DNA from 3 places in the Dorea sp. Marseille-P4042 genome. Region 3 is predicted to be linked to each of the others. Evidence: predicted binding sites of a transcription regulator. Region 3 holds the regulator's gene; each other region holds the start of a gene.

Region 1 (10,906 bases), on a different contig from region 3:
AGCCTGAAGCTCACAGGCACCATTTTTAATACATTTGAAACAGTTTGTTTTATGCTCAGCCATCAAGAGATGGAGAGTGTTCTTTCTGGATTCGATAACAGCTGGGCTGTCTGTTGTAATGTTCATGCCCGCTTTTACTTTTGTGTTGCAGGCAGTTACAAGTTTATTCATGCCTTCTACTTCTACGACACAGATACGACAGGAACCAATTTCATTAATTTTTTCCAGGAAGCAAAGTGTAGGAATATGGATTCCATGCTCCCTTGCGGCGCTTAAGATTGACTGACCTTCTTTTGCTTCAATCTGTACGCCATCGATTGTCAGATTAATCATAAGTCTCTACCTCCTACCATAGCTCCACATCCGAAGTGGTCACAACGCAGACAGCGACATGCTTCCTGCATAGCTTCTTCATGTGTTAAGAACTCTTCTACGTGTTCGAAATCTTTCTTGCGGATATTTGCCGGGCGCTCACCAATCTCTGTACGTCCCATAAGATCACGCATATTTTCTTTTGGTTCCGGTACAACAGCTTCACAAGTAAGTGTGTGGTGGTAACCAAGATATTCATCAATATTGTGTGCAGCTACTTTTCCGGCAGCGATTGCACGAATTACAGTAGATGGACCAGTTGCACAGTCTCCGCCGGTGAATACACCAGGGATTTCTTTTACTTCTGTGTCAAGTCCGGCCTGAAGGATATTCCATTTTGCAGGGATACCAAACTCTTCAAATGGAGCGGATACAATATCCTGTCCAACTGCGATCATAATAACATCTGCTTTGAATTCCTGTTTTTCTTTTGCAGCATCCTTTGGTGCCGGTCTGGATCCGCGGTAAGCACTAATCATCTGTGGTTGTGTGATCAGAGATTTACAGTTACCATTTTCATCTTTTGTAATCTCGACCGGAGCCTGCAGTGTTACAAGTGCGATTCCTTCCATAACTGCGGATTCAATCTCGGATTCCAGGGCAGTCATGTCTTTCTGACGACGACGGTAAATGATAGATACTTCTTCTGCGTTACATCTGACAGCACTTCTTGCACAGTCCATAGCAACGTTACCACCACCGATAACAACAACACTTTTGCCAGTGTAATCAGGAAGATTTCCATTTCCAATCTGATCCAGAATATCTACAGCAGATACAACATTTCCGGCGTCAGCACCTTCAATACGAAGTGTCTTACCTGTCTGAGCACCAATTCCAACAAAAATTGCATCATGTTTCTCGTAAATATCTTTGACAGGAATATCTTTTCCGATTGTTGTGTTGTATGTAACATGGATATCACCGCTATTTAAAATCGCACGGATATCTTCATCTAGACGATCTTTCGGAAAACGGTAATTCGGAATTCCATAACGGAGCATTCCGCCAAGTTTGTCATGCGTTTCATATATTTCAATCTTATGTCCCATAAGAGCTAAGAAGTATGCTGCAGTTAGTCCTGCAGGACCACCACCAATGACACCGATGGATTTTCCTGTAGAAGGATTCGGTTTTGGTGTAGCAACTTTGTCGGCTGGCATCATATCAACTGCATATTTTTTCAGTGCACGGATGTTGATCGGTGACTCCAGCATCTTTCTTCTGCAACGCTCCTCACAAGGATGCTCACAGACCATAGCACAGGCTGTCGGGAACGGATTGTCTTTACGGATCAGATTAATTGCTCCGGCGTAATCCTCTTCACCAACTAATGCGATATATCCAGGAATATTTACATGTGCGGGACATAAGGAGATACAAGGTACCTTCTGTCCGATGGATTCCAGACATTTTTTATTTTCAATGTGGCTCTGATATTCGTCTGCAAACAGGTCTAATCCTTTTAAGACCTCATCAGCGGCATTCCAACCGATGGCACAGTCAGCAGATGAACGGATCATCGTAGCCATCATACGGATGTTATCCAAAGTTTTTCCTGTTGCACGTCCATCTAACACTTTCTGCATCAGACGCGCTACAAGTGGAAGACCGTCGCGGCACGGAACACATTTTCCACAAGTCTGGTTTGCAGCCGTACGCAGCATAGAAATCTGCATAGTGATCGGGCAGCTTCCAGGAGGATAAACCTCAACTTTATGAGAAAAATGTCGTGCGATTTCATTCATTTTCACGTCATAACCTGACGGATCAGCAAGATATAATTTGCTCATAATTTTCCCTTTCTAAATTCAATAAAGATTTTTTAGTCGTCTTTTAAGTAAACGAACCAGTAGGCAAGACCTACCAAAACTACTCCGCCGATAATGTTCCCCAACGTTACCGGAAGAAGATTTTTGGTGAACATAGCTCCCCATGTAAGGCCAGATACGTCAGCGCCGGCAGCAGTTGCAGCTTCAAGATAGGCTGCATTTCCCTTAGCAAAAATACCGGCAGCAATATAGTACATATTGGCTACGCTATGCTCGAATCCACATAAAACGAACATCATGATTGGAAAGAACAATCCGATGATCTTGGAAGACACCTGCTTGGCAGCAAATGAAATCCATACAGCGATACATACAAGGAAATTACATGCAATTCCGCGAAGAAATGCATCGCCAAAGGAGAGTGATACCTTACCGGCAGCAGTGCTGATCATAGAAGCAGCAAGACCGTTGTTAAAAAGACCGGCCTGATGGCTGAATACACAGATTGCAGCAACACCAATTCCACCGACCATATTGCCAAGGTATACAACTACCCAGTTCTTCAGCATTCCGCCAAGAGTAATCTCTTTTTTGCAGAGCGGAATAACCAGAAGACAATTACCTGTGAACAGTTCACTTCCAGCGAGGAGTACCATAGTCAGTCCTCCTGGGAAGATGCATGCTCCAAGAAACTTGCCTGCAGATGCCAGCGGAATAGATACAGCGACTGCAGTAGAAGCAACGCCTCCAAATGCGATAAAGATTCCGGCCAGTATTCCAAGAACGAACATCTTGGCGACAGGAGTGTTTACCTTCCCCTTTCCGATAGCAATATAATTGTTAGCAATTTCTTTTGGTGAATTCATAACAAATTCCTCCCTTCCCCTAAAATTTTATTTCTAATATATATGATGCCGGCAAAAAGTTACGTAAAAACATCGTTTGCCCTGATATCATAATATATAGACTTCAAGCTTGTCGCCTGCCGCAAGAGGTTTACTTCCGGCAGGAATGATGGCCAGCAGATCACAATCGCTCATGGAAGAAACAGAACCATTGTGCTGGTTGCTAAGTGGGGTGAAATATAACATACCATTTTTGAAATCTGAATGACCTTTTAAAATTCTAGTCACAGGACTTGATTTTTTAAAATCAACCCCAAGATAAGCAGTTGCCTGTGAAAATGTGATGTCAGATCTTCCCGAGAGTTTTCTCATAAATGGAAAGCCGACACACAACAGACCTGTTGCGGCAGCACCCGGATTACCGGATAAGCCCAGAATGACTTTTCCGTCTTTAAATGCTCCAAGCATTGCACCGCCCGGTTTGAATTTTAACCGGTGGAAGAGAAGGTCGCCCCCAATACGACGTATCACTTCCGGCATATAGTCGAAATCACCGGCAGATACACCGCCTGTCGTGATTACGATATCATTGGTCTTGAGGGCTTCAAGTACGGCCCGACACAGGGAATCCAGATCATCACTGACCGTGTTAAGGTAGTTGGCAGTCATATGATGTTTTTGAATGTAACCGCCTAAAAGATATGGATTCGTGTTATAAATCTTACCGTATTCTAAAGGGGAACCCGTATTCAAAAGTTCGCTTCCGGTACTGATAAGCCCGATGGAGAGCTTTTTATAGACCCCAATTTCAGCAATCCCCTGTCCGGCAATCAGTGCCAGGTCAGAAGCGGTAAGTATTTTGCCTTTTGGAACAAGCAAAGTTCCAGCTTTAACATCTTCCCCAGGTGGAATGATGTTTGCGGAGGTAACGGGCGCCGTTAAGGTAACGGTATTCTCAGTAAAGGAAGTGCGCTCATGCATGATAATGGCATCGACACCTTCCGGAACCGGTGCGCCGGTCATGATCCGTGCAGCTTTTCCTTCTGTGATTGGATAGGTTGGAACACTTCCGGCAGGAATTACCTCGGTAACGTCTAAAGTCACGGGATGTTCCGGTGAAGCAGCGGCTGTGTCAGCCTGACGAAGTGCATATCCATCATATGCGCTTTTGGCAAAAGAAGGCACCGGAATTTTAGCTGTAATATCTTCTGCAATAATTCGTTCAAAAGCATCTTGTAGTAAAATGTGTTCTATCGTCTGAGTTTCTGGTTTTGCCAGATTCAGGAGACAGTCAGATGCTTCTTTTAAAGTCTGAATGTTCATATGTATGTTTTCCTTATATAAATGTATCGATTATTTATAAATGTTTTAAATCTCCGTTATGATAATGTTGTAATATACAGTCAGCGATAGCTTCGATATTATCCCGACAATAAACGGGTGTATCTTGTATCAACTGTTCGGTTGAAAAATCAGCAGTGATATAGGAGATACAATTAGAAGCAGAAGCGAGTAAGCTGTTATTTTGTTCATCACTTCCAGTCAATAATATAAGCTTTGGATAATCGCTCCATTTGAAGCCTTCTAAAAGAATAAGATCAGCATCGCCGACAAGCTCCGCAATTGCAGATTCCTGTAAAGGTTCCCGTTTTACAACTAAGTATTTGTCGTTATCATAGACGATGGAAGCACTCACGCCTGCCTGCCAGAACCGATAACTGTCTGTTCCGGGAGAATCAGGTTCGAAAGAATGTCCGTCATGTTTGACTGTGGCGACCTTAAGTCCCCGGTGGATCAGCTCTGGGATCAATCGTTCCATTAAAGTGGTTTTTCCGGAGTTTTTAAATCCGGAAATGGCCAGGCAGCTTTTTGCAGTCAGCTTTTGGTATTCCTCTGGTGTATTGATATTCTGTAGCTGCCAGGAATCTTCTTCTACGTGATAAAAATGAACCTTTAAGTTGTTCAAAGCATCCATGATCCGAAGATTTCCATTATCTAAGCACCTCTTTAGTACAGGGGTGCAGCTTTTGCGATAAATACCACACAGGGGGTGGATCCGATCATCCGCCGTGACACAGATAAGTGCATCCGTATCAGAATGCTTCATGACTTCCTGAAGGTGATGAGCCAGTGTTCCGGAAAAAAGAGGAACGTCACAGGGAAGAACGAGCAGCGCATCCGACTCGCAGACAGACAAGGCACTGTAAAGTCCGCTCATAGGACCGCAATCTGAATATCGGTCATCAATCATTGAATAAGGGATTTCCGGATGCCGGGCGGCATCATCGACTGAAACCAGAATCTCAGGAAAATCGCGTAGTTCAAAAATCAGTTTGTCGAGAAATGTTGTTCCATTCAGTCTCAGAGAGGATTTCCGATATCCCATCCGACGGCTTTTTCCTCCTGCCAGTATCAGGCAGCCTGTGTTCATCTGTATCACCTCGTGTTGTATTTATCTATAAACAAGCGCGCTTATAGGCGTTTCTTTCGGTTAATTATAGCATTTGAAATTTAAAACCACAAGGAAAGATATATGTTTCACAGGATTGATAAAATTGGGACGGGTTTTAAATGAAACTAACTAAATTATATTTTAGAAAATATAAGGACGTTTATAAAAAGAAACTATAGAAAAGACGCTGATATTGATAAAAAAATAGCATTGTGACTAATTTGGATAAAAGTATTTACAAAATTTTATCCAAATGTTACAATATGACCGTTACTTATTCTAAAAACAATCGGTAGAGAGGGAAGGAATAAAAAAAATGAGTAGATTAACGATCGATACTCCTAGCAGGGCAGACCTTGTTATGGAGCAGCTCTACAAGGATCTTGAGCGCAGAATCGAATCAAGCCCACCGGGATTATGTCCAGTAGACTTGTCTCGCGCATTTTTGGAGTTATGCCATGCTCAGACTTGTGGAAAATGTGTACCTTGCCGTGTCGGTCTTGGTCAGTTGAATCACCTGATCAGAAAGGTACTGAACGGCAACGCAACAATGGAGACACTTGATACTATGGAGCAGACAGCAAAGTCTATTATGGAGTCTGCCGACTGTGCGATTGGATATGAGGCAGCGCATATGGTATATAAGGGACTGATCGGATATCGCGATGATTATATCGAGCATATCAAGAACGGACGCTGTACCTGTACATATAATCAGCCGGTACCATGTGTATCCTTATGTCCTGCACATGTTGATATTCCAGGATATGTAGCGTTAGTTGGGGAAGGACGCTATGCAGATGCAATCCGTCTGATCCGTAAGGATAATCCATTCCCGACAACATGTGGATTTATCTGTGAGCATCCATGTGAGGCAAGATGCCGTCGTAACATGATTGATGATTCTATTAATATCCGTGGCCTGAAACGAGTGGCAGCAGACTTTGCAGGGGAAGTAGAGCCGCCAAAATGTGCACCAGGCACAGGTAAGAAAATTGCTGTATTAGGAGGAGGCCCGGGAGGACTCAGTGCAGCTTATTATCTGCAGCTTATGGGACATCAGACAACGGTATATGAGATGCTTCCAAAGCTTGGAGGTATGCTCCGCTATGGGATTCCGAACTACAGACTTCCGAAAGACCGTCTGGACGAGGATATCAATGCAATCTTAAAGACAGGAGTAGAAGTAAAATACGGTCTTAAGATCGGTGAAGATATTACAATCCAACAGCTTCGCAGTGAGTACGATGCTGTTCTGATTACAATTGGAGCAAGTACAGATAAGAAACTTGGACTGGAAGGCGAAGATGCAGACGGAGTCATCTCAGCAGTACAGTTCTTAAGAGATGTAGGAAAAGACGAAGCACTTGACCTGACTGGAAAAGAAGTCGCAGTTGTCGGTGGTGGTAATGTATCTATGGATGCAGTCCGTACAGCCAAAAGACTGGGTGCTAAGAAAGTCAGCATTGTATATAGAAGAAGAGTTGCAGATATGACAGCTCTTCCGGCAGAGATTGAAGGAGCAATTGCAGAGGGAATTGAAGTACAGACTCTGAAGGCCCCGGCATCTCTGGATATTGATGAAAATCATCACATTAAAGGAATGTATGTTACACCGCAGATGATCAGTGAGATCAAAGGCGGACGTGCAAGCGTAAAAGCAACAGGAGAGCCAGATCAGTATATTCCATGTGATATCCTTGTTGTGGCAATTGGTCAGAATATTGAGACAGATCATTTCGCAGAAGCAGGAATTCCGGTAGAGCGTGGTAAGATCGTGACAACTGCAGGAGGAGATTTCCTGGATATGCCAGGTGTATTTGCAGGAGGAGACTGTGCAAGTGGTCCGGCTACTGTGATCAAAGCGATTGCAGCAGCAAAAGTTGTAGCTGCCAACATTGATGAATATCTTGGATATCATCATGAGATTTCCTGTGATGTAGAGATTCCGAAAGCAAGCCTTCATGACAGAGTACCTTGCGGACGTGCAGAACTTACAGAGCGCGAGGCATGTGAGAGAGTCTGTGATTTTGAAGGAGTGGAGAACTGCATGACCGAAAAAGAAGCAAAACAGGAAGCCTGCCGCTGTCTGCGCTGCGATCATTTCGGATATGGAATATTTAAAGGAGGCAGAGAAAAATTATGGTAAATCTTACAATAGATGGAAGACAGATTTCAGTAGAAGAGAATACCACAATTATGGAAGCTGCCAGATCCGTTGGTATTCAGATTCCGAGCCTTTGTTATCTCAAAGGCATCAATGAAATAGGCGCCTGTCGCGTGTGTGTGGTAGAGCTGGAAGGAAAAGACAGACTGATCACCGCCTGCAATAATATTTGCGAGGAAGGTATGGTCATTTATACAAATAGTCCGAAAGTCAGAAAGGACAGACGTACAACAGTAGAACTGATTCTTTCTGAGCACGACTGTCAGTGTGTAACTTGTATGAGAAGCGGCAACTGCAGTCTTCAGAAAATTGCAAATGATCTGGATATTTTAGAACTTCCATTTCATCAGTATCTGGAACACCAGCCATGGGATAAAACATTTCCACTGATTCGTGATTCTGCAAAATGTATCAAATGTATGCGTTGCGTGCAGGTGTGTGACAAGGTTCAGGGGCTTGGTGTCTGGGATGTAGAAGGAACCGGTTATCACACAACAGTTAATGTGTCAGGTCATAATTCTATCCGAGAGGCAGATTGTGCACTTTGTGGTCAGTGCATTACACATTGTCCTGTCGGAGCACTTCGCGAGAGAAGTGATACGAATGAAGTATGGAAAGCAATTGAAGATCCGGATAAGATCGTGGTTGCTCAGGTAGCACCTGCTGTCCGCACAGCATGGGGAGAGGAACTCGGACTGGCACCGGAAGATGCAACAGTTGGAAAAATCATAGATGCCCTTAAGAAAATGGGAATAAACTATGTATTTGATACAACATTTTCTGCGGATCTTACGATTATGGAAGAGGGAAATGAATTTGTAAAGAGATTTACAAGTGGTGAATTAAAAGACCGACCGATGTTCACTTCCTGCTGCCCGGGATGGGTGCGCTTTATTAAGAGTCAGTTCCCACATCTGGTAAAATATCTGTCTTCCGCAAAATCACCACAGCAGATGTTCGGTGCAGTTATGAAGACATATTTTGCAGAGAAGCTGGGCGTAAGTCCGGAGAAGATCTATACTGTATCTGTTATGCCATGCGTGGCTAAGAAGTCAGAGCGTGAGATGGATCTTTATTATGAAGAATATGCAGGACATGATATTGATGCAGTTATCACCACACGTGAGCTGATTCGAATGATCCGTTCTGCACATATCAGCCCACAGACACTGGCGGATGTTGAGAGTGACCGCCCGATGCATGAGGGAACCGGAGCCGGAGTCATCTTCGGTGCAACCGGTGGAGTTATGGAGGCGGCACTTCGGTCTGCTTACTATATCATCAAAGGTGAGAATCCGCCGGCAGAGGCATTTACAGCAGTCAGAAGCCAGGGATTCAATGAAAATGACGGCGTTCAGGAAGCAAATTTCCAGATTAATGATATTACAGTGAGAACTGCAGTAGTCAGCGGACTTGGAAATACAAGAGAATTGATTCGCAAGATCGAATCCGGTGTAGTGCACTATGACTTTGTAGAAGTTATGGCATGTCCGGGAGGATGCGTCGGTGGTGGCGGACAGCCGATCCACGACGGCGAAGAGCGCGCATTTGAACGTGGAAAGAACCTGTATTATCTGGATCGCAATGCGAACCTTAGATTCTCTCATGAGAATCCAGATGTCATTCAGATGTACAAAGAGTACTTTGAGGCACCGATGTCTCACAAAGCTCACATGCTTCTGCATACTGAGCATAAGAAAAATATGTAGAAAAATGCGTAAGAAAGACAGGCAGTCTGTGTGTATCATAGTTGGGGGCTTTTGCACCCGACATCATAAAGAAAATGATGGATAAGAGAAGGGGCGTGTGAAAAAACGGAAGTTTTTTCATGCGCCCTTTTTGCATAATGTAGAATTGTATTCAAGAATGCCTCGGCATTCTTGCTGCGAGGTGCGCGTCATGCAATTGCATGACATACTTCTACTGCGCACCTCCGCAATCCTGCCGGAGGCTATATCAGCTGGGGGATTGCCCCCACCACTGATACCAGCTTGTTTCTCACCACCTATAGAGGTGGGAGTCATCTCCCGGCTGATATAGATTTACAAATGAGAACAGGTTGTTTTTACATAAGCTTAGAATTATAATAAAGAGGTAGTTAGAAAACTTGAAATACTCTTGACATTATGCGTCCTTTGAGTATAATCAGAATTAAGAGATTTCATAATATGAAAATAGGTTCCACATAATGAAACTGAAAAAGAAGAAGGAGAAGAAGATCATGAATGAAGTATTAGAGAAGATTCAGAAAATTGGTATTGTACCAGTCGTTGTATTAAATGATGCAAAGGACGCAGAGCCACTTGCAAAAGCTCTTTGCAATGGAGGACTTCCATGTGCAGAGGTTACTTTCCGTACAGATGCAGCAGAGGAGTCAATCCGTATCATGTCTGAGAAATATCCAGAGATGCTTGTTGGAGCCGGAACAGTTCTGACAACAGAGCAGGTAGACCGTGCTGTAGCAGCCGGAGCAAAATTTATCGTAAGCCCAGGACTGAATCCTAAGATTGTAAAATACTGTGTAGAGAAGAATATTCCGGTCACACCAGGAATCTGCACTCCAAGCGAGGCTGAACAGGCAATCGAAAATGGTCTTGAAGTTGTAAAATTCTTCCCGGCAGAGCCAGCAGGCGGACTGAAGATGATCAAAGCTATGGCAGCTCCATACACAGGACTGAAATTCATGCCTACAGGTGGAATCAATGCGACAAATGTAAAAGAATATCTTGCATATGACAAGATTCTTGCATGTGGCGGAAGCTGGATGGTAAAAGGAAGTCTTGTAGAGGCTGGAGAGTTCGACAAGATTGAAACAATGACAAAAGAAGCTGTAGAGATTGTAAAAGAAGTAAGAGGCTAGTCTTATGAAGAAAAAAGCATTTGATCTGCTGACATTAGGAGAGATTCTGCTTCGTCTGTCCCCACCGGACAATGAGCGTATCGTACGTGGAGAGACATTTCAGAAGCAGGTTGGCGGCGCAGAACTTAACGTAGCTTCCGGTGTATCTCTTCTTGGTCTGAGATCCGGTATCATATCAAGAATTCCAGACAGTAGTATCGGTATGTTCGCAAAGAATAAGATCCGATTCTGTGGAGTCAGCGATGATTATCTAGTATACGATACAGGAAAAGATGCAAGATTGGGCGTGTATTACTACGAGAACGGAGCATACCCGAGAAAACCGGGCGTGGTCTATGACAGACAGCATTCGTCCATGACCAGAATTGACATCGATGAATTTGATGACAGTATATATGAATCGACCAGATGCTTTCATACCTCCGGAATTACTCTGGC
Region 2 (10,906 bases), 430 kb from region 3:
GGACAGTACGGCTGATAATTGCAAGCCACAGACAATAAAACTGCATTTTTTAAAAATTGGGGACGGGGTTTTTCTAAAAAAACCCCGTCCCCAATTTTTTTACCATCACGTATTCTCAGTCTTTACTGTTTCTCACACCTGTCCCTTTTTAAAATTCGCGCTTTTTCATTGCTTTCATTGCGCACACTACTGAAATGCAAATTAGGATAACCGAAACTGCAAAAATCAGTAAAATTACAATTCCATCACTTAATTTTTCAGCTCGACTTATGATTTTCATTATCGACCCATTTCGTTCTTTTGATATTTTTATTCCGAGGTACAGTATTAAAAATATGGCTGCCATTCCGCTTACTGACACAATTCTGCTCTTTTCCATTCCGAACTTTATATACAACGGAATCATATAGCTTATCATAATAATTGATACAAAGCAGGCACCGGCCAGACCTGAATACATATCACTTTGTGATATCGCCAGTCCACGGATTTTAACGACACCATATGCCATAGCATACATGATCACTCCTGTCACGATGCTATTCACCAATGCAAATGCATACTTTTCTAATACATATATGTTTCTACTGATTGGAAGTGTGAACAAATAAGCCATTCCATTTTCATATTCATCATAACTTAGTGTACTAATTGTAAACATAGTACACATGACCGTAATGAATACAACAGCAAATGTAGGGTCTTTATAAATAACGAGATATAACACCGCCATAAGAGCTGCCATTCCCAAAAAGGATTTTTGTCCCAACATGAGTTTGTAATCTTTGATCAACAATCCTTTCATTCTTGCTTCCCCCTTTTCATCATAATGATCACATCATCAATTTTCCCTTTTTCAATAGTGATATCCGGATAGTTTTCCTGATAATACTGCCGTTCATTTGTCAGGCAGCTATAACCATACTCTTCTTTCTTATGCGCCAAAATGTACTCCTTTTCAAGCGCCTCGTACTGGTCTGCCTTCACCTTTAAAAGTCCATACTGATCCAAAAGTTTGTCGGTCTCTTCATGCAAAAGAATCTTTCCTTCATCAATCATATAAATGTCATCACAGATTCCTTCCAGATCTGTGGAAATGTGTGAACTAATCAGAATAGAACGTCCCGGAGTTTCCATATATTCTCTTAAAATTTCCAGCATATCATCTCTTGCCATAACATCAAGTCCTGCGGTCGGTTCGTCCAGAAGCAACACATCTGCGCCATGTGAAACTGCCGCTGCAATCTGTAATTTACGTTTCATTCCCGTTGAAAACTCCTTGATCTTTTTGTCTAATGGCAACTGGTATTTTTTGCACATTTCCAGGAAATCTTCTTTCTGAAACTTATGGTACATACTTTCAAGCATCGGAAGTATATCTTTCACACGTAAATATCCACTGAAACCGGAATCAGCCAGAACAACTCCAATCCACTCTTTATCCTGCACTGTAAAATCTTCTACATTTTTTCCCAGCATCTTTACAACACCTGCGTCTGGTCTGATCAGACCTAATGCTGCTTTAAACGCTGTACTTTTTCCTGCACCATTGGCTCCGATCAGTCCGGTAACATAACCTTCCGGTACTTCCAGGGTAAGATCCAGTTCAAAATCTTCATAGTGCTTTTTCACACCTTCAAATTTCAACATACTTATCAATCCTCCAAAACAATCTGAAACAACTCCAGTAATTCCTGATCCGTCATTCCACAGCTTTTGCCTTTTCGGATGGCCATCTCCAAATCAGCTTCCACTTCCTTTTTCTTCTTCTCCAGCATCAGCCCCTGATCTGCAAATGCTACGAAACTTCCTTTTCCATGAATCGTAATTACAAATCCTTCTTCTTCCAGAGCATCATATGCTTTTTTCACGGTCAATGCACTGACCTTAAGTTCTTTAGCTAAAGTACGAACTGACGGGAGCGGGGTATCTGCTTTTAATATACCATGCATGATCTTTTCTTTTATCTGATTTCCAATCTGTTCATAGATTGGCTGCATGGATGAATGGTTTACTATGATATCCATAAAACTCCTCCTTCGTTATAAACAGTATAAAACAGTATATAACAGTTGTCAACTGTTTTATACTGTTTTCTTCTCATTTTATTTTTCGGAATATTAAAAACTCCTGGCACTGGATATCAATGTCAGGAGTTCTCTTATCTTAGATTATGTAATAATGCATGATGCATGCGGATTACTCCATGCTTTGCACTCCCACAATCCGCTCTGGCATCATTACATTAATTTTCTGAACAAATTCTTCAGATCTTCAACGCTTGCGTCTTTCGGATTACCCGGAGCGCATGCATCTGCGTGTGCAGACTCAGCTAAGAAGTCAAGATCTTCTTCTTTTAACGCTTCCAGTTTTGTTGGGATTCCAACGTCGATAGAAAGCTGCGAAACAGCGTCTACTGCTGCTTTTCTGTATTCTTCTACAGACATATCATCAACACCTTTGACACCCATAGCTCTTGCGATCTCTTTGTATTTCTCGCCTGTGCAGTCAGCATTGTACTCCATAACGATTGGAAGCATCATAGCACATGCAACACCATGTGGTGTGTCATAAACAGCTCCAAGTGTATGAGCCATAGAATGAGCAATTCCAAGACCTACGTTTGAGAATCCCATTCCTGCGATATACTGTCCAAGAGCCATTCCCTCACGACCCTCTTTCTCATTTTCAACTGCTCCTCTTAAGGATTTGGAAATAATCTCGATTGCTTTGATATGGAACATATCTGTCATCTCCCATGCAGCCTTTGTTGTATATCCTTCGATTGCATGTGTAAGAGCATCCATACCTGTGGAAGCTGTCAGTCCTTTTGGCATAGAGGACATCATATCCGGGTCTACAACTGCGATGACCGGCATATCATGTGGGTCAACACAGACAAATTTTCTCTTCTTCTCTACATCTGTAATAACGTAGTTGATCGTAACCTCTGCTGCTGTACCTGCTGTTGTCGGAACTGCAATGATCGGTACACAAGGTTTCTTAGTTGGCGCAACACCTTCCAGACTTCTTACATCCTCGAATTCCGGATTAGCAATAATGATACCGATTGCTTTTGCTGTATCCATGGAAGATCCTCCACCGATTGCTACAATGTAATCAGCCTCAGCACTCTTGAATGCTGCAACACCATTCTGTACGTTCTGAATCGTAGGATTGGCTTTGATGTCAGAATAAATCTCATATGCGAGTCCAGCCTCATCTAATACATCTGTCACTTTCTTTGTTACCCCAAATTTGATCAGGTCTGGATCAGAGCATACAAATGCTTTCTTAAATGCTCTTGATTTTGCCTCTGTTGCAATCTCCTTGATTGCTCCTGCTCCGTGATAAGATGTCTCATTCAGCATAATTCTGTTTGCCATTTCAATCTCTCCTTTTCTTACATGACATAATTTGCTCTTATTCAGCTCTTATGTTTTTATTTTAACAATGTTATTAAAAAAATGAAAGTTACAAAATTATGAAAATGTAACGTGACCGGATCATAAAAGATCCAGTCTTTCAAACACCCCCGCCAGTTCTTCCGGCATTGCTTTCACGAGATCTGCTGCCAGTTCCTCCGGCGTGCGTTTCACCCTTCCAAACACCCATTGTACAGTCATGTAAATAGAACCCTGGCAATACATTTCCAGCAGGAATTTTAAATCTTCCGACAATGGCTTTCCGGATTTTTCCTGGATCCGGTCTGAATAAAATGCCAGAATCAGTTCAAAATCATGGTCTCTCAGACAGTTCTGATCATCAGATTTAAATGCCATTTTAAAGAAAAGTTTCTCTTTCTGAATATACTGAAATTTTTTCACCAGTCCTTCATAGATGGTCTCGCCTTCTCCCATATGTTCAAATGATTCCAGAATGATCTTATCAAAATACCAGTTAACCAGGTCGTATTTATCCTGAAAATGCCGGTAAAATGTCTGTCTGGTCGTTCCGCACGCATCTACGATTTCCTTTACCGTAATCTTCTCCACCGATGTCGTCTTCATGCAGACTTTCACAGCTTCCGCCAGGCGATATTTCATTTCTTCTGACTTACACTCCTCTTTGCACATGCAAAATCTCCTCTAACTTGGGCATTACCCGAAGCGCCCCTTTTCTTGTTGTTACAATAGATGCTGCTGCATTGGCAAACTCCAGCATCTCTCCAAGTTCCTTTTCATTTCTTGCCCATAGATAACAGAATCAATGGAATATGATACTTTTCCATCAAAAGCAGAGTCCCCGCATCATGTCCTCTCCCGGATTCCGGTAAAAGGCATAGGTCAGCTGATTGCCAAACATACTTCAAAACCTCTGTTCTTTTATTTTCTGTATGTGAATTCAAATCTTATATTCACAGTTTCTATTTATATTGCGAAAAGAGCGGGACAGATTTTCGCGTTTCTGTCCCGCTCCATATGTCTTGACATCATTTTACAAAATTCTCATTTTCCCGTCAACCTCATCTCGCATATGAATCTTATATTATCTGAAAACAATGTAGAGTCTGTGATTGTTCTTGTGCCTGGCTTTTTCTCAATCCTAGCAGATCTTGCAGATCCAGCCCTCTGGTGCTTCAATGTGACCCATCTGGATTCCTGTCAATGTCTCATACAGCTTCTTTGTAACTGGTCCCATCTCTTCCATTCCACTTGGGAAGCAGATTTCTTTTCCATGATCTACAATCTTGCCAACTGGTGAAATAACTGCTGCTGTTCCACAAAGTCCACACTCTGCAAAGTCTTTTACTTCATCAAGGTATACTTCTCTTTCTTCTACTTCCAGTCCAAGATAATGCTCTGCTACATACATCAGAGAACGTCTTGTAATAGAAGGAAGGATTGTAGATGACTTCGGTGTTACGACTTTATTGTCTTTTGTTACGAAGATAAAGTTTGCTCCACCTGTCTCTTCTACTTTTGTTCTTGTTGCAGCATCCAGATACATATTCTCATCGTATCCTTCTCCATGTGCTGTCACGATTGCATGAAGGCTCATTGCATAGTTAAGACCTGCTTTTACATGACCTGTTCCATGCGGTGCGGCACGGTCAAAGTCTGAAACCTTAATTGTGATCGGCTTAGCGCCGCCTTTAAAGTATGGTCCAACTGGTGTAGCAAATACACGGAACTGATACTCCTCTGCAGGTTTTACTCCGATAACCGGACTGGAACCAAACATATACGGTCTTACATAAAGTGTAGCTCCTGACCCGTAAGGCGGTACATATGCTGCATTAGCTGCTACGACCTGTTTGATTGCATCTACGAATCTGTCCTCTGGGAATACCGGCATCTCAAGTCTTGCTGCTGAATCAGCCATTCTTGCTGCATTTAAATCCGGACGGAAAGTTACGATATGTCCGTCTTCTGTTGTGTAAGCTTTCATTCCTTCAAAGCATGTCTGCGCATACTGAAGTACACCTGCGCACTCGCTGATTGTTATGGTTGCGTCGGAGGTAAGAGTTCCTTCATCCCATGCTCCGTCTTTGTAGTTGGATACATATCTCTTATCTGTCTGCATGTAGCCAAATCCGATGTTTGACCAGTCAATGTTCTTTTTCTCCATGATAATTTCCTCCGTTCATCTATATAACTTTAATTTTTAACTATTCTACTGACATTATTATAATACCATCATATCCGAAATTCAAGAGTGCGCTCTGTTTTTTTTGGATTATCTTTCCATCATACTAATAGACTCAATTCCAACGCTTCCTCCACGCACAACTTCAATACTCTTGAACTCTTCTTTCATCAGCTTGATAACTGCGTCATTTTTGGTTCCTGTCTGTACAAATTCCAGCAAAAGACTATCTCTTCCGTAGTCAATAACTTTTGCCTTAAACGTCTCTGCGATCTGGAAACATTCCACCTTATCCTCCGGTGTACATTTTTGAACTTTAATGTACATAATTTCTTTCATTCTTACAAAAACATCTGTAAAATCAATGACTTTAATAACCTCTACCGTACGGTTGAGTTGCTTTTTGATCTGTTCAAACGTCTCATCGTCACTGACCGTTGCTATTGTCATTCTGGATACAGTCGGATCTTCTGTTGTTCCTACAGTAAGGCTGTCCAGATTATATGACTTTCCAGAAAAGAGTCCGGAAATTTTAGACAAAACACCTACCTGATTTTCTACATAAAGTGATATCCAGCGTTTTTTCATTCCATTATTTGTTCCACTCATAATTCCTTTCTCCTTTCTAACAATCCATGATCAGCTCTTCCAGAGTTCCGCCCGGTTTGATCATTGGGTATACAAGATCCTCCGGATCGATCATAAACTCGATAATCGTCGGTCTGTGTTTATTTTCAAGTGCTGCTCTGAATGCAGGCTCAATATCTTCTTTTTTCTCCACACGGATTCCTACTGCGCCATAACTTTCTGCCAGTTTGATAAAGTTCGGTGTATACTCCGGATATTCAAAATTCTCATCATCTGCTGCCCTTCTGCTTGCAGCACCGGATCGTAAATTCGTCATAGAGTAACGTTTTCCATAGAATAATTTCTGCCACTGGCGAACCATTCCAAGGTTATAATTATTAAAAATACAGCTAATGATTGGAAGTTCCTCTAATACTGCTGTTGCAAGTTCCTGAATATTCATCTGCATCCCACCGTCACCGGAGATGGAAATGACCGGTACATCCGGATTACCGATTTTAGCACCAATCGCTCCCGGAAGTCCATACCCCATTGTTCCAAGTCCACCTGACATAAGAAGTCTCTTCTTCTGTGTAATCTCAGCAAACTGAGCCGTGAACATCTGATGCTGTCCTACATCAGTTACAATAATTGCTTCATCAAACATACGGTTGATCGTCTCGATAATATCCTGAGGTGTCATGATCGGTTTTTCTTTCATTTTCAGAGGATGTTCCTCTTTCCAGCTTTCAATCTGTTCCAGCCACTTTGATGTCTCATTCGGCTCTACATACTCTAACATCTTCTCGATCGCATCTTTTGCATCTGCAACAATCGGAATATCTACCTGTACATTTTTTGAAATTGCAGCTGTATCAATATCGATATGTACAATCTGTGCATTCGGTGCAAATGAATGCAGCTTTCCGGTAATTCGGTCATTGAACCTAGTTCCGATTGAAAACAGCAGATCACAATCACTGACAGCCATATTGCAGGCATATGCTCCATGCATTCCAAGATTTCCGATGTAGAGTGGGTGGTTTGTCGGAATTGCCCCGCGTCCCATTACTGTTGTTACGACCGGAATATTCGTCTTCTCCACCAATTTGGTAAATACTTCGTTTGCACGGGAAATAATCACACCTCCACCTGCTAAAAATAATGGTTTTTTTGCACGTCCAAGCATTTTGATCGCACGTTTTAACTGTCCGATATGTACGCTTGTATTCGGCTTATAACCACGGATATTAACAGTTTCCGGATATTCTGCGCTTCCAAGTTCTCCCATAACATCTTTTGGAAGATCGATAAGGACCGGACCTGGACGTCCTGTTCTTGCAATGTAAAATGCTTCTTTTAATATTCTCCCAAGGTCTTCTCTATTTCGCACCGTTACTCCATATTTGGTGATACTTCTTGTAATTCCTACAATGTCAACCTCTTGAAATGCATCATTTCCAATCAGATGTCTGGACACCTGACCGGTAAAGCACACAAGCGGAACACTATCATAATATGCTGTTGCAAGACCTGTTACCAAGTTCGTTGCTCCCGGACCACTTGTGACAAGGCAAACACCGACTTTTCCGGTAGATCTTGCATAGGCATCGGCCTCATGGACAAGTGCCACTTCCTGCCTTGGCAAGATTACTTTCGTAAAATCCTGCTTGTAAAGTTCGTCACTGATATCAATGGTACATGCCCCAGGATAACCGAACAGAGTATCTACTCCTTCTTCTTTTAAGGCTTTTACTAATAACTTATTGCCACTGATTTTCTTCATAAATGTCTTCCTCCTTTAACATTCCCAGATTTTGCTTCGTCATGATATCCAACAGAGTATGCATTTCCCGTCAGATATAGAAAAACGCCCTAAGCGAAATAGCTTAGGGCGAATATCCCATCCGTGTTACCACCTAAATTCAGAGAATTCTCTCTGCACTCATGTCAATACGGGAAACCATAACGATTATCCGATATTGCTCCCTTGTAACGTCGGGACAGACGTTGAAGTCTACTCAGATCATGTAACTATAGATGCTTTCTTTCAAAAGCACTATCAGCCATTCATCTTTTCGGTTCACTGCTCAGAGGCTACTTCCATAAACCCTTCATGAAAACTTACACCACCCGTCTTCTCTCTTAGCTTCCGGTATTTATGTACTCCTCCCCGTCATTGCATTTCACAAAACTGTTTTATCGAATATTTTTATATATTATAATCATAACTTTGTGTTACTGTCAATGACATTTTTCATCTGTTTTCTTGATATATTTTATGATATCAGAGATAATACTTTCAGCACTTCGCCTGCAATTTTTGTCCAGGAAAGTCCGCTGACATCTACTTCTTTTGTTTTACCTGCCTCCACAGACTCCCAGATTCTCTGACCGATCCGCCTTTCAAAATCCGGCAGTGTCGCAGGAACTGCCTCATCCACATTACGTATCAATGGCAGTGTCACATATCTTATATCTGCCCCCGGCGCATAAGTATCAATCCATTCTTTCACTCCGGGCAAGTCTGTCATGACTACTCTGTCTCCGCATGCAAGCGCCTCAATGACCGTAAGAGGCAGTCCTTCAGAGAATGACAGAAGTGCAAAGATGTCACAGGAATTGTAGACCTTTGCCAGCTCTTTCTGTGGAAGATTGCCTAAAAATGTCACCTTATACGGACATTTTTTCGCAAGCTCTACTATCTGCTCATACTCTTCTTTATTCCCGGCTCCTCCGGCAAGAAAAAGCTCAATCCTTTCCTTTTCATATTCCAGATAATCCAGGCTCCGGATCAGGCTTTCCACTCCTTTTTTCACCGAAATCTTTCCGGCAAATGCAATTCTTGTCACACCGTCATTCACACGCAGGCTTTCATTCTTGAAAATATGGCTGTTATACCCCATTCCAATCACCTGTATTTTTTCTTTCGGCACATCATAAATATCCTGAATGGTCCGCTTCTGCTCTGCATGCAGTGCAAAAATCCGATCAAGTCTTCGAATCTGCCCCGTAATGTACTCCCGTTCCAAATCTGTCTTCTGCATCTGCCGCAAATCTGTATTATGGCAAAAGCCAAAGACCTTCCGGTCTGGAAAATGTTCCCGTACGATGGCAGTCAAAAGATAAAGATGATGGCACAAAATCAGATCTGGATTCAAATCTCTTACTGCCTCATCCAGCTGTTTCATAAAACTTTCTTTGAATGCCGCTTCCATCTTTGGTGTCATATCCCGGTATCTGGTACTCGGATATGGCATCTCGTCTGACATTCCTACAATCGGAAAGTTCAGTTTCCCCTGTTCAAAATATACCGGATAAAATGTGACCCGATCCGGTACCGGTGTTTCCTCCTCAGGATACACACCGGCTACCAGTGCCTGTGTGTGTCCCTTATTTGCAAATTCCGTCATAAGCCCCGACAAAAAAATCCCACTGCCGGTGCTGTTCGGTTTCTGCGCTGTTACATTTAAAATTCTCATGATACCCTCTCGTAAATTGTAAATACATACTCCAGATCAAAATACGTCTGCTCATCACTGATCTTGGTCATCTGCCACTGTGGGTCCTGATCCAGATCCGGGAAAAATGTATCCGCCTGGTAAGCGTGATCGATCTTTGTAATATATGCCGTCTTACAGTATGGCAGAAGCTGTCTGTAAATGCTCTCTCCCCCGATCACAAAAATATCTTCATCGTTATATTTTTTCAGTTCTTCCACCATTTCGTCAATGCTGTGGACCACAACAGTTCCTTTCACATTGTATTTTTTATCTGATGTCAGAACAACATTGACTCGGTTCTTTAAAGGCTGTCCGCCCGGAAAACTTTCCAATGTCTTTCTTCCCATGGCAACGACCTTCCCCTTTGTCGTTTCCCGGAAGAACTTCATGTCCTGCGGAATACTTACAAGTAACTTATTGTCCATTCCAATTGCCCAATTTTTATCCACTGCCACAATCAAATTCATGCCGGTTTCCCCCTGTTTTTTATTACTTTATTTTTATCTTAAACTGCCACCGGAATATTTTTAATCTGCTCATGTGTCTCATAATCGATCAGTTTCACATCATCCGGTGTAAAAGCATAGAAATTCTTCACTTCCGGATTTAACCAGAACTTCGGTGCCGGAAGCGGCTCTCTTTTTATTAATTCCTCCACGAGTGGAATATGGCGGTCATAAATATGTGCATCTGCAATCACATGTACCAGTTCCCCGACTTCCATATCACACACCTGTGCCAACATATGAAGAAGCACTGCATACTGACATACATTCCAGTTATTCGCAGTGAGTACATCATTGGATCTCTGATTGAGCATTCCATTCAGAGAAAGCTTCTCATGTCCTTCTTTTTTCGTAACATTAAATGTCATACTGTACGCACACGGGTACAGGTTCATCTCATGAAGATCCTGATGTACATAAATATTCGTCATGATCCTTCTGCTGTACGGATTGTTCTTCAGATCATAGATCACACGGTCTACCTGATCGAACATTCCCTCCTTGTACTGATGTTTTACAGACATCTGGTATCCATAGGCTTTTCCAATCGATCCATCTTCATCTGCCCAACTGTCCCAGATATGGCTGTTCAGATCATGAATGTTGTTCGATTTCTTCTGCCATATCCATAAAAGTTCATCTGTACAGCTCTTAATCGCAGTTCTTCTAAGTGTCAGTGCCGGAAATTCCTTAGACAGATCATACCGGTTTACCACACAAAATTTCTTTACTGTATAAGCC
Region 3 (10,906 bases):
GTTATCTGGTGGAGAGAAGGCTCTGACAGCAATCTCATTATTATTTGCAATTCAGAATCTCAAGCCGTCCCCGTTCTGTCTGCTTGACGAGATTGAGGCAGCACTGGACGATAGCAATGTTGACCGTTTTGCACAGTATCTGCATAAGCTTACAAAGAATACACAGTTCATTGTCATTACGCACAGACGAGGTACAATGACTGCGGCAGACCGTCTGTACGGAATCACCATGCAGGAAAAAGGAATTTCGACACTTGTGTCCGTCAGTCTTCTGGAAGATGAACTGGACGATTAGAGAAAGCGCAGGTAAGATAGAACGTAGAAGTATGTCATGCAATTGCATGACGCGCACCTCGCAGCAAGAATGCCTCGGCATTCTTGAATGGCAGGGGGGCGGCCTTGAAAGGAGTAAAAGTATGGCAGAAGAAAAGAAAGGTTTTTTCAGACGACTTGTCGATGGTCTCACAAAGACAAGAGATAATATTGTGTCCAGTATGGACAGTATTTTTAACGGATTTACACATATTGATGAGGACTTTTATGAAGAACTGGAGGAAGTCCTCATCATGGGCGATCTCGGAGTTCAGGCAACGTATGATATTCTGGACAAATTAAGAGAAAAGGTAAAAACCCAGCATATCAAAGAACCTGTTGAATGCAGACAAATCCTGATTGACAGCATCAAAGAGCAGATGGACGTCGGAGAAGCTGCTTATGAATTTGAAGAGAGAACTTCGGTGGTCATGGTCATTGGAGTGAATGGTGTCGGAAAGACAACTACGATTGGTAAATTAGCTGGAAAACTCCGCAGTCAGAATAAAAAAGTTGTGCTGGCTGCCGCAGATACATTTCGTGCTGCAGCGGGAGAGCAGTTGAAAGAGTGGGCGAACCGTGCACAAGCAGAATTGATCGGAGGCCAGGAAGGTTCTGATCCTGCAGCCGTTGTCTATGACGCAGTTGCAGCTGCCAAGGCAAGACATGCCGATGTACTTTTGATTGATACTGCCGGACGGCTTCACAATAAGAAGAATCTGATGGAAGAGCTTCGTAAAATGAATAAAATCATTGACCGTGAATTTCCGGACGCATATCGTGAGACACTGGTAGTGCTAGATGCCACAACAGGTCAGAATGCACTTGCTCAGGCAAAGGAATTTAATGAAGTTGCTGATATTACCGGTGTTATCCTGACAAAAATGGATGGAACTGCAAAAGGTGGTATTGCAGTTGCAATCCAGGCGGAGCTTGGTATTCCGGTAAAATATATCGGTGTCGGCGAGACGATTGACGATCTGCAGAAATTTAATTCTGATACATTTGTAAATGCATTGTTTGATGTAAAAGGAGAGAATGAAGTATGTTAACATTAGAAAAATTTGAAGAGGCAAGCGAAATTGTAAAAAACGTAACTCTTCCGACGAAACTGGTATACAGTGAAAACTTAAGCCAGCAGACGGGCGGTAAGGTTTATCTGAAGCCGGAAAATATGCAGTATACAGGAGCTTATAAAGTGCGTGGCGCATATTATAAGATCAGCACAATGTCTGAAGAGGCAAGAGCAAAAGGACTGGTGGCTGCATCAGCCGGAAACCATGCACAGGGTGTTGCATACGCAGCACAGAAATTTGGATGCAAGGCTACAATCGTTATGCCAACAGTAACACCCTTGATCAAAGTAAATCGTACAAAAAGCTACGGCGCAGAGGTGATTCTTTACGGAGATGTCTATGATGATTCCTGTGCGTATGCCGAAAAACTGGCCCAGGAGCGCGGAAGTACATTTGTGCATCCGTTTGATGATCTGGACATCGTAGCAGGTCAGGGGAGTATTGCAATGGAAATTGTGCAGGAGCTTCCGACCGTCGATTATATTCTTGCGCCAGTTGGCGGCGGCGGATTGATTACAGGTGTATCTACACTTGCAAAAATGTTGAATCCAAAGATTAAAGTGATCGGTGTTGAGCCTGCTGCTGCGCCAAGTATGACAATGGCACTTGCTTCTGGCGAGCCGGCCACATTGGACAGTGCAAATACCATAGCAGACGGTACTGCAGTAAAACGTGTCGGAGACCACATTTTCGAGTATGCAAAGAAGAACATCGATCAGATGCTGACTGTAGAAGATGATGAGCTTGTCGGAGCTTTCCTCGATATGGTCGAAAATCATAAAATGATTGTTGAGAATTCCGGACTGCTGACAGTTGCAGCACTCAAGCAGTTAGATTTGAAAGGAAAGAAGGCGGTTGCAATTTTAAGTGGAGGCAACATGGATGTTATCACAATGTCTTCCATTGTACAGCATGGACTGATTCAGAGAGACCGTATCTTTTCGGCATCTGTATTACTTCCGGATAAACCGGGACAGCTTGCGCTTGTTGCTCAGACGATTGCTGATGCCCAGGGAAATGTTATTAAACTGGAACATAACCAGTTCGTTAGCACCAACCGTAATGCTGCCGTGGAGCTTCGTATTACAATGGAAGCTTACGGTACAGAGCATAAGAACCAGATTATGAAAGCTCTGGAAGAAAAAGGATTCCGGCCAAGAGAGATCGGTGCAAAATTGTATTAGCTGGGAGTTAATCCCCCAGCTGATATAGCCTCCGGCAGGATTGCAGAGGTGCGCAGTAGAAGTATGTCATGCAATTGCATGACGCGCACCTTGCAGCAAGAATGCCGAGGCATTCTTGAATAAAAATAGCATAGAAGAGAAAACCAGAAAGAGCAAGATTCAAAAAAAGTTTCGGGTTTTCTCTTTTTGCTATGGGATTTTTGAAGGATTTTTGTTTTGTCTCTTGACATATGAGATTGGATTGTATACAATTATACACGAAGTGCATTATATAAAAAGAAAGGTGACTTTTTAGTGTCAGAAAGATTCCAGGAGGTCACGAAGAAGGTTAAAATTATGGAAGAGTATCAGGACCGTTCTCTTAGAGGAAGGGTATTTGAAAAATTGAGGGAGGATATTTTATCTGGTGTCTATAAGGATTGTGATGAACTTAGGGAGATTACAATCGGTGAGGAGATGGGAGTCAGCAGGACTCCGGTCCGTGAGGCACTTAGGCAATTGGAACTGGAAGGACTTGTAAAGATTATTCCTAATAAAGGAGCCTATGTAACAGGTATTACGCCGAAAGACGTTCAGGATATTTACATGATTCGTTCTATGTTGGAAGGTATGTGCGCCAGATGGGCGACAGAGCACATCACTCCAGAACAGATTGAGCAGCTGGAAGAAATTGTTCTTTTATCTGAGTTTCATTTGAAAAAGGATAAGGACAAAGTTGTTCAGGTGTCAGATCTTGACGGTAAATTCCATCATGTTCTATATGAAGCATCCAACAGCCGGATTATGGAACATACGTTATCGGATTTTCACAAATATGTAAAGATGGCACGTATGTTGTCTGTAGGCGCAAAAAACCGGGCTGAGAAGTCCATCGAGGAGCACAAGGCAATTTTGGAAGCAATCAAAAAAGGAGATGCTGATGAAGCGGAAAGACTTGCAAATCTGCACATCATGCATGTAATGGAAAATCTTCATATCGAAATTGAAGATTAATGTTTCAAATTAAAAGAATCATATAAGTAAAGTTTATATAGTGGCAGGAGGACAAAAACATGGCGAAAATTAAAATGACAACACCAATTGTAGAGATGGACGGAGATGAGATGACAAGGATTCTCTGGAAGATGATCAAAGAACATCTTCTGAATCCATTTATTGAGCTAAATACAGATTATTATGATCTTGGACTTGAACATCGTAATGAGACGAATGATCAGGTTACATTTGATTCCGCAGAAGCAACAAAGAAGTACAAAGTAGCAGTAAAATGTGCAACAATTACACCGAATGCTGCGCGTATGCCAGAGTATAATCTGAAGGAAATGTGGAAAAGCCCGAATGGTACCATCCGTGCAATTTTGGATGGAACTGTATTCCGTGCACCGATCGTTGTAAAAGGAATCGAGCCATGCGTTAAAAATTGGAAAAAGCCAATTACCATTGCAAGACATGCTTATGGTGATGTATATAAAAATACAGAAATCAAGGTTCCTGGACCTGGAAAGGTAGAGCTTGTGTATACAGGAGATGATGGAACACAGATCAAAGAACTTGTCCACAAATATGACGGACCAGGGATTGCTCAGGGAATCCATAACCTCTGTGGTTCTATCGAGAGCTTTGCCAGAAGCTGCTTCAATTACGCATTAGACACAAAGCAGGATCTCTGGTTCGCAACAAAAGATACAATTTCTAAGAAATATGACCACACATTCAAAGACATTTTCCAGGAAATCTTTGATGCAGAATATAAAGAAAAATTCGATGAAGCCGGTATCGAATATTTCTACACATTGATTGATGATGCTGTAGCGCGTGTTATGAAATCTGAAGGAGGCTACATCTGGGCATGCAAGAACTATGATGGAGATGTTATGAGCGATATGATTTCTTCTGCATTTGGTTCTCTTGCCATGATGACATCCGTGCTTGTATCACCGGAAGGATATTACGAGTATGAAGCTGCTCACGGTACAGTACAGCGTCATTATTACAAGCATTTAAAAGGTGAAGAAACTTCTACGAACTCTGTTGCAACAATCTTTGCATGGAGCGGAGCTCTTCGTAAACGTGGTGAACTGGATCAAAATCAGGAGCTGATGGATTTTGCAGATAAATTAGAGAAGGCAACGATTGATACAATTGAGGAAGGAAAGATGACAAAAGATCTGGCTCTTATCACAACACTTCCGAATCCAACAGTGTTAAACAGTGAAGACTTTATTAAAGCGATTGCTGAAAAGTTAGTATAGAAAGAGTTGAAATGCATGGAATACTGGGATATTTATGATAAAAACAAACAGCTGACCGGGCGAAAAATGAAGCGCAATGACTGGTGCCTGAAAGAGGGTGAGTATCACTTGACAGTGTTAGGTGTGATCCGCCGTCCAGATGGAAAATATCTGATTACCCGCCGCGTTCTGACAAAGGCATGGGCACCAGGCTGGTGGGAAGTTTCCGGAGGCGCTGCACAGGCAGGCGAAAGCTCCGAGGAAGCGGTACGTCGTGAGGTACTGGAAGAAACAGGATTGGATGTAAATGGCTGTGTGGGCGGTTATATGTTTACCTATCACAGAGAAAATCCTGGAGAAGGCGACAATTATTTTGTAGATGTTTATCGTTTTGAAAAGGATTTTAAAGAAGAAGACCTGCATCTTCAGACAGAAGAGACTGCAGGATATAAGATTGCAACAGCTGATGAGATCAAGGCTCTGGCTGACAAAGGAATCTTCCTGCATTATGATAGTATCAAACGTGTTTTTGAAGAGTAGAAAAATGAGCTGGCTTATTCGGCCAGCTCTTCCCATTTTTCATATAAAGTTTCAAGTTCAGTGTCAATTTCTGCACGTTCTTTCGCAAGTTCCTGACATTTTACTGAATTCGTATAAACTTCCTCCTGCGACATCAGAATATCAATTTCAGCACTTCTATCTTCCAGAACACCGATTCGTTCTTCTGTCTTTTTGAATTCATTAGCGCGTTTCCGTTCTTTTGCCTGAGCTTCTTTTTGTTCCTGCCAGCTTAACTTTGAATCAGAGGCCAAGTCAAAAGCTGCAGAAGAGGAATTATTTTCTAAGCGAGACGTATTGGAGTATGCGGCTGTCAGTTCTTCTTTTTTCTCAAGATAATAATCATAATTTCCAATATAATTTACAAACGTATGATTAACAAGATCCATGATACGTGTTGCAGTCTGATTGATAAAGTAACGGTCGTGTGAAACATAAAGAACCGTTCCTGTGTATTTATTCAGTGCATGTTCCAGAATCTCTTTTGATGTAATATCCAAATGGTTGGTCGGCTCATCGAGAATCAGGAAGTTCGCTTCAGAAAGCATCAGCTTTGCAAGGGACACGCGTCCACGTTCGCCACCGCTTAAGTCACCAATAAGTTTAAATACATCATCTCCGGTAAATAAAAATGCTGCCAGCACTTTACGGATCTGCGTGTTATTAAGATTAGGATAGTCATCGGAAATCTCCTGGAAAATAGTTTTTTCCATATGCAGAACGTGATGTTCCTGATCGTAGTAACCAATCTTTACATTAGAACCGAGACGGAAACTTCCAGAATCAGCTTTGAGTACCTGATTTAAAATCTTAAGGATTGTTGTTTTTCCGGTTCCATTGTCTCCAATGATCGCGACATGTTCCCCTCGCTTGATTTCGAAGCTGATATTTTCAAATAAAATCTGTGGTGGAAATGCTTTGCTTAAATGCTCGACAATTAAGACATCATTACCGCTGACACAGGAAGGTTCCAGTGTTAAGTGCATATCTGTATGCAGTTCCATCGGTTTTTCAACCGGGGTCATCTTATCCAGCATCTTTTCACGGCTTTCTGCACGCTTAATGGATTTTTCACGGTTGAAGGAGCGAAGCTTTTCAATGACCGCTTCCTGATGCTTAATTTCCTGCTGCTGATTCAGATACTCTTTCATTCTGGCTTCGCGGAGCATTTCCTTTTTCTTGGCGTAATCTGTATAATTGCCCATGAAAGTGGTAAGCTTGCCCAGTTCGATCTCGACGACTTTTGTTACAACCCGGTTCAGAAAATACCGGTCATGAGAGACAATCAGTACTGCACCAGGATAATTCAGAAGATAAGTTTCCAGCCATGAGATGGAATTTAAATCCAAATGGTTGGTGGGCTCGTCCAAAAGCAGAATATCCGGCTTTGTGAGGAGCAGTTTTCCGAGAGAGACACGGGTTTTCTGACCTCCGGATAAAGTCGCGACCGGTTTTGCGAATTCTTCTTCTGTAAATCCAAGTCCTTTTAAAACACCAGTAATCTCACTTTCGCAGGCGTATCCATTTTCACGTTCGAATGCTGCTGTGAGCCGCTGGTATGTATTCATACGTTCTTCCAGACGTTCGCCGCTTAAATGCTTCATTTCCTGTTCAATCTCACGAATCTGCCGCTCCATGTCGAGAATATCGGCTTTTGCAGTGCGTACCTCTTGATAGATCGTATGGTCATTATTCATATCCTGATGCTGTGCCAGATATCCCATCGTCTTGCCGCGTGTCAGAACAACATTGCCGCCGTCCGCCTGTATCTCACCAACGATCATCTTAAGAAGTGTTGTCTTTCCAGCACCGTTCGGTCCTACGAGAGCTGCTTTTTCGTGGTCTTCTATATGAAAGGAGCCGCCGGAGACAATTACTTCTTCTCCAAAGGCTTTTTTGATATTGTGACATGCAAGTATCATCCTATCCTCCTTGATAAAAATCCTGTGACTTTGAGAAATAAAGATGCCGCAGGGCTGCGACCGGCGCTGCGACCGCATAATTTTGGCATCATCTTATACTATTATAACGAAAATACTACAAAAAACAACTAAAAAGTTTGACATTATACTAACGATTGCCTATAATAATGAGTAGAAATTTTTGAAGGAAGGAGGTGCGGATCATGCAAAACAGGGGAATTTCACAGGCAGTTATCCGTAGATTACCCAGATATTATAGATACCTTGGGGAGCTGATCGAGCAGGGAGTAGAACGAATCTCTTCCAATGAGCTTAGTAAAAGAATGAAAGTAACAGCTTCCCAGATTCGTCAGGATCTTAATAATTTTGGTGGATTCGGGCAACAGGGGTATGGCTATAATGTAAAATATCTGTACTCAGAAATCGGAAAAATTCTTGGATTGGAACAGGATCATAATATTATTATTATTGGTGCTGGTAATTTGGGGCGTGCACTTGCGAACTATGCATCATTTGAAAAGCGGGGATTTATCTTAAAAGGATTGTTTGATATCAATCCGGAGCTTGACGGGCAGGAAGTTCGTGGTGTTCCAATTCATATGATGGACGAGCTTCCGAAATTTGTAGATGAGAACAGTATCGATATTGCAGCATTGACGATTCCAAAGGATGAGTCAATCAAAGTCGCAAAATTTCTGGCAGATCACAATGTTCACGGAATATGGAATTTTGCACATACAGATCTGAATCTCCCGGAAAGTGTGATTGTTGAGAATGTACATTTATCCGAGAGTCTGATGAGGCTGTCATATAATATATGCCGCTACAAGGAAGAACATAATTAAGGAGATAACGTGTAAAGACAGGTTTGTTCAGATAGCATCCTGGCTTTGCACGTTTCTTTCTATCAGGAGGAATCAAAACTATGAGATATTTGCCAGATGCTAAACAGATGAAAACGGCAGATTCATTTACGATAAATGAACTTAAAATCCCGTCCCTGGAACTTATGGAACGGGCTGCCAGAGCATGTGTAGATCACATTAAAGACTGGAAAATTAATTTAAATAAAATATGTGTCCTCTGTGGTTCTGGAAATAATGGCGGGGACGGCTTTGCGATTGCCAGAATGTTTGCATGGGAAGGGTGTGACGTAACAGCAGTTCTGGTCGGAAACAGAGATCACTGCACACCAGAGACTGCCTATCAGATAGAACAGTTGAAAAATACAGGAGCACAGTTTAAGGAGCAGTTTGAGCAAGAAGCATTTGAAAGTGAACCGTATACTTTAATTATCGATGCAATTTTTGGAGTTGGACTTTGCCGGGAGGTTGGAGGCAGATATGTGCAGATTATAGAGTGTGTGAATCAGTCTGATGCAGTCCGTATGTCCGTGGATATTCCTTCCGGAATTTGCGCAACTACAGGAAATGTATTAGGAACTGCAGTGCGTGCAGACTATACTGTGACAATTCAGGAGACGAAAGTTGGTCTTGTACTTGATCCGGGAAGAAGTTATGCAGGAATCTGTGTATCCGAGGATATCGGAATTGTATCACTTCCACTGGAAAGAGATGAGGAAACAGTTTGTACACTGGAGGGAAGTGATTATGCAGCACTTCTTCCGAAACGAAATGCGGACTCTAATAAAGGAACTTACGGAAAGCTTCTTATGATCACCGGAAGCAAAGGTATGTCAGGTGCTGCATATCTTGGCGCACTTGCAGCTTACAGGACAGGTACCGGGCTGGTGCAGATCTATACTGCTAAAGAGAATCGCGTGATCTTACAGAGTCAGATTCCGGAAGCGATCATTACAACTTATGAAAAATATGATGTCAATGAACTACATCGCTTGATTGACTGGGCAGATGTCGTAGCTATAGGTTCCGGACTTGGAACAAAGAAGACTGCAAGGAAGATTTTAAAAGAAACGATTGCATATACAAAGAAACCTTGTGTCATAGATGCAGACGGACTCAATATTTTGTCTGAACATATGGATTATCTGTGTGGTGCAGATTGTGAACATTTTATCTTTACACCGCACATGAAAGAATTTGAACGGATCAGCGGTTTGAAGATTGCTGAAGTAAAAAAAGATCGTATTGCAGCACTTCGTACATTTGTTAAAGAATATGACGTTACCTGTGTACTGAAGGATTCCAGAACAACCATTGTAAAGCCGAGAGAGCGGGTAGCGGTAAATCTATCCGGCTGTGCGGCTATGGCAAAAGCCGGATCCGGGGATGTGCTGGCAGGCATTATCGCATCGTATCTCGCACAGGGACTTTCTGAATGGGAAGCAGCGCTTCTCGGTGTTTATATTCACGGAAGAGCTGGTGAGATTATAGAGAAGGAACAAGGCGCATACAGTCTTCTCGCAAGGGAACTTGCACAAAAGGCAGGAACAGCCATGACGATACAGGAGGAAAACTAGATTATGAAACAATACAGCAGAGTATGTGAACGAGTGGATCTGGATGCAATTTTTTATAATTTCCAGATGATGAAAGCAAATATCAAAGATGGGGTACAGATGATTGCAGTTATCAAAACAGATGGATACGGACATGGTGCAGTCCAGATTGCCCGGTTACTGGAACCGGTAGACTATATCTGGGGCTACGCGGTTGCAACACTGGATGAAGCTGTCGTCTTGAGAAAAAATGAAATAAAAAAACCAATTCTTGTGCTTGGATGCATTTTCCCGGATCAGTGGGAAGCAATGATTGAAAATGAAGTCCGGATGACCACTTACACAGTAGAAATGGCGAAAGGAGTTTCGAATCTTGCGGTCAAAATGGGAAAAGATGCATATATTCATATTAAGCTGGATACCGGAATGTCAAGACTTGGTTTCCAGATTCATGAAGACAGTGTAGATGCAATTGAAGAAATTTCAAAAATGCCGGGACTTAAATTAGAAGGAATGTTCACACATTTTGCAAAAGCAGATGAAACAGACAAGGCATATACAGATGTTCAGATTGGAAAATACAACTATATGCGTGATGAACTTAAAAAGCGAGGTGTCACATTTCCGATTTACCACTGCTCAAATAGTGCCGGTATCATTGATATTAAGAAAGCGAACATGGATCTGGTACGTGCCGGAATATCCATTTATGGATTGTATCCTTCCGAGGAGGTAGAAAAAAAGAATGTTCCGTTAAGACCGGCCATGGAACTGATCAGTCATGTCTCTTATGTAAAGACAGTTCCGGAAGGAACTCCGGTCAGCTATGGCGGAACCTATGTGACAGAAAAAGAGACTTCTCTTGCGACCATTCCGGTCGGCTACGGAGATGGATATCCCAGAAGTCTTTCTAACAAAGGTTATGTACTGATCCATGGCAAAAAAGCACCAATCCGCGGAAGAGTTTGTATGGACCAGTTTATGGTCGATGTGACAGATATTCCAGATGTAAAATTTGGTGATAAAGTAACACTGGTCGGTAAAGATGGTGAAGAATTTCTTCCGGTGGAGACTTTAAGTGATCTGTCTGGAAGATTTAACTATGAATTTGTCTGTGATCTAGGAAAGAGAATTCCAAGAGAATACATTCAGAATGGGCAGGTCACAGAACAGGTCGATTATTTTGATGTGTAGATGTGTAGAT

What was found. The regulator Rex, encoded in region 3, represses fermentation and respiration genes when NADH is low (regulators of the CRP and FNR family bind a similar motif). The targets are predictions, from matches to a motif close to ATTGTTAANTANTTAACAAT.
Region 1: a site for Rex is predicted at 5,634-5,653, ahead of C7E02_RS11835 (NAD(P)-binding protein). Genes of this name have one in related genera too.
Region 2: a site for Rex is predicted at 3,436-3,455, ahead of fucO (lactaldehyde reductase). Genes of this name have one in related genera too.

The regions. Positions count from the first base shown of each region.
Region 1 is NZ_OLMI01000002.1:1,278,215-1,289,120, reverse strand. Features, by position in the region: gene fdhF (formate dehydrogenase subunit alpha) at 1-333, opposite strand, end outside; gene C7E02_RS11855 (NAD(P)-binding protein) at 330-2,165, opposite strand; gene C7E02_RS11850 (formate/nitrite transporter family protein) at 2,198-3,010, opposite strand; gene C7E02_RS11845 (molybdopterin molybdotransferase MoeA) at 3,098-4,312, opposite strand; gene mobB (molybdopterin-guanine dinucleotide biosynthesis protein B) at 4,347-5,420, opposite strand; gene C7E02_RS11835 (NAD(P)-binding protein) at 5,758-7,590, shown strand; gene C7E02_RS11830 ([FeFe] hydrogenase, group A) at 7,584-9,317, shown strand; gene C7E02_RS11825 (bifunctional 4-hydroxy-2-oxoglutarate aldolase/2-dehydro-3-deoxy-phosphogluconate aldolase) at 9,830-10,468, shown strand; gene C7E02_RS11820 (sugar kinase) at 10,473-10,906, shown strand, end outside.
Region 2 is NZ_OLMI01000001.1:7,018-17,923, reverse strand. Features, by position in the region: gene C7E02_RS00105 (TetR/AcrR family transcriptional regulator) at 1-38, shown strand, start outside; gene C7E02_RS00100 (ABC-2 transporter permease) at 149-805, opposite strand; gene C7E02_RS00095 (ABC transporter ATP-binding protein) at 802-1,650, opposite strand; gene C7E02_RS00090 (GntR family transcriptional regulator) at 1,656-2,027, opposite strand; gene fucO (lactaldehyde reductase) at 2,241-3,386, opposite strand; gene C7E02_RS00080 (TetR/AcrR family transcriptional regulator C-terminal domain-containing protein) at 3,507-4,076, opposite strand; partial or broken gene C7E02_RS20385 (carbohydrate kinase) at 4,057-4,182, opposite strand; gene C7E02_RS00070 (branched-chain amino acid aminotransferase) at 4,546-5,571, opposite strand; gene ilvN (acetolactate synthase small subunit) at 5,680-6,198, opposite strand; gene ilvB (biosynthetic-type acetolactate synthase large subunit) at 6,215-7,942, opposite strand; T-box leader at 8,044-8,345, opposite strand; gene C7E02_RS00055 (glycosyltransferase family 4 protein) at 8,436-9,638, opposite strand; gene C7E02_RS00050 (dihydrofolate reductase) at 9,635-10,126, opposite strand; gene thyA (thymidylate synthase) at 10,165-10,906, opposite strand, start outside.
Region 3 is NZ_OLMI01000001.1:436,195-447,100, reverse strand. Features, by position in the region: gene smc (chromosome segregation protein SMC) at 1-295, shown strand, start outside; gene ftsY (signal recognition particle-docking protein FtsY) at 417-1,364, shown strand; gene ilvA (threonine ammonia-lyase) at 1,358-2,572, shown strand; gene C7E02_RS02345 (GntR family transcriptional regulator) at 2,909-3,565, shown strand; gene C7E02_RS02340 (NADP-dependent isocitrate dehydrogenase) at 3,625-4,824, shown strand; gene C7E02_RS02335 (NUDIX hydrolase) at 4,840-5,343, shown strand; gene C7E02_RS02330 (ABC-F family ATP-binding cassette domain-containing protein) at 5,358-7,283, opposite strand; gene C7E02_RS02325 (redox-sensing transcriptional repressor Rex) at 7,487-8,128, shown strand; gene C7E02_RS02320 (NAD(P)H-hydrate dehydratase) at 8,209-9,723, shown strand; gene alr (alanine racemase) at 9,727-10,896, shown strand.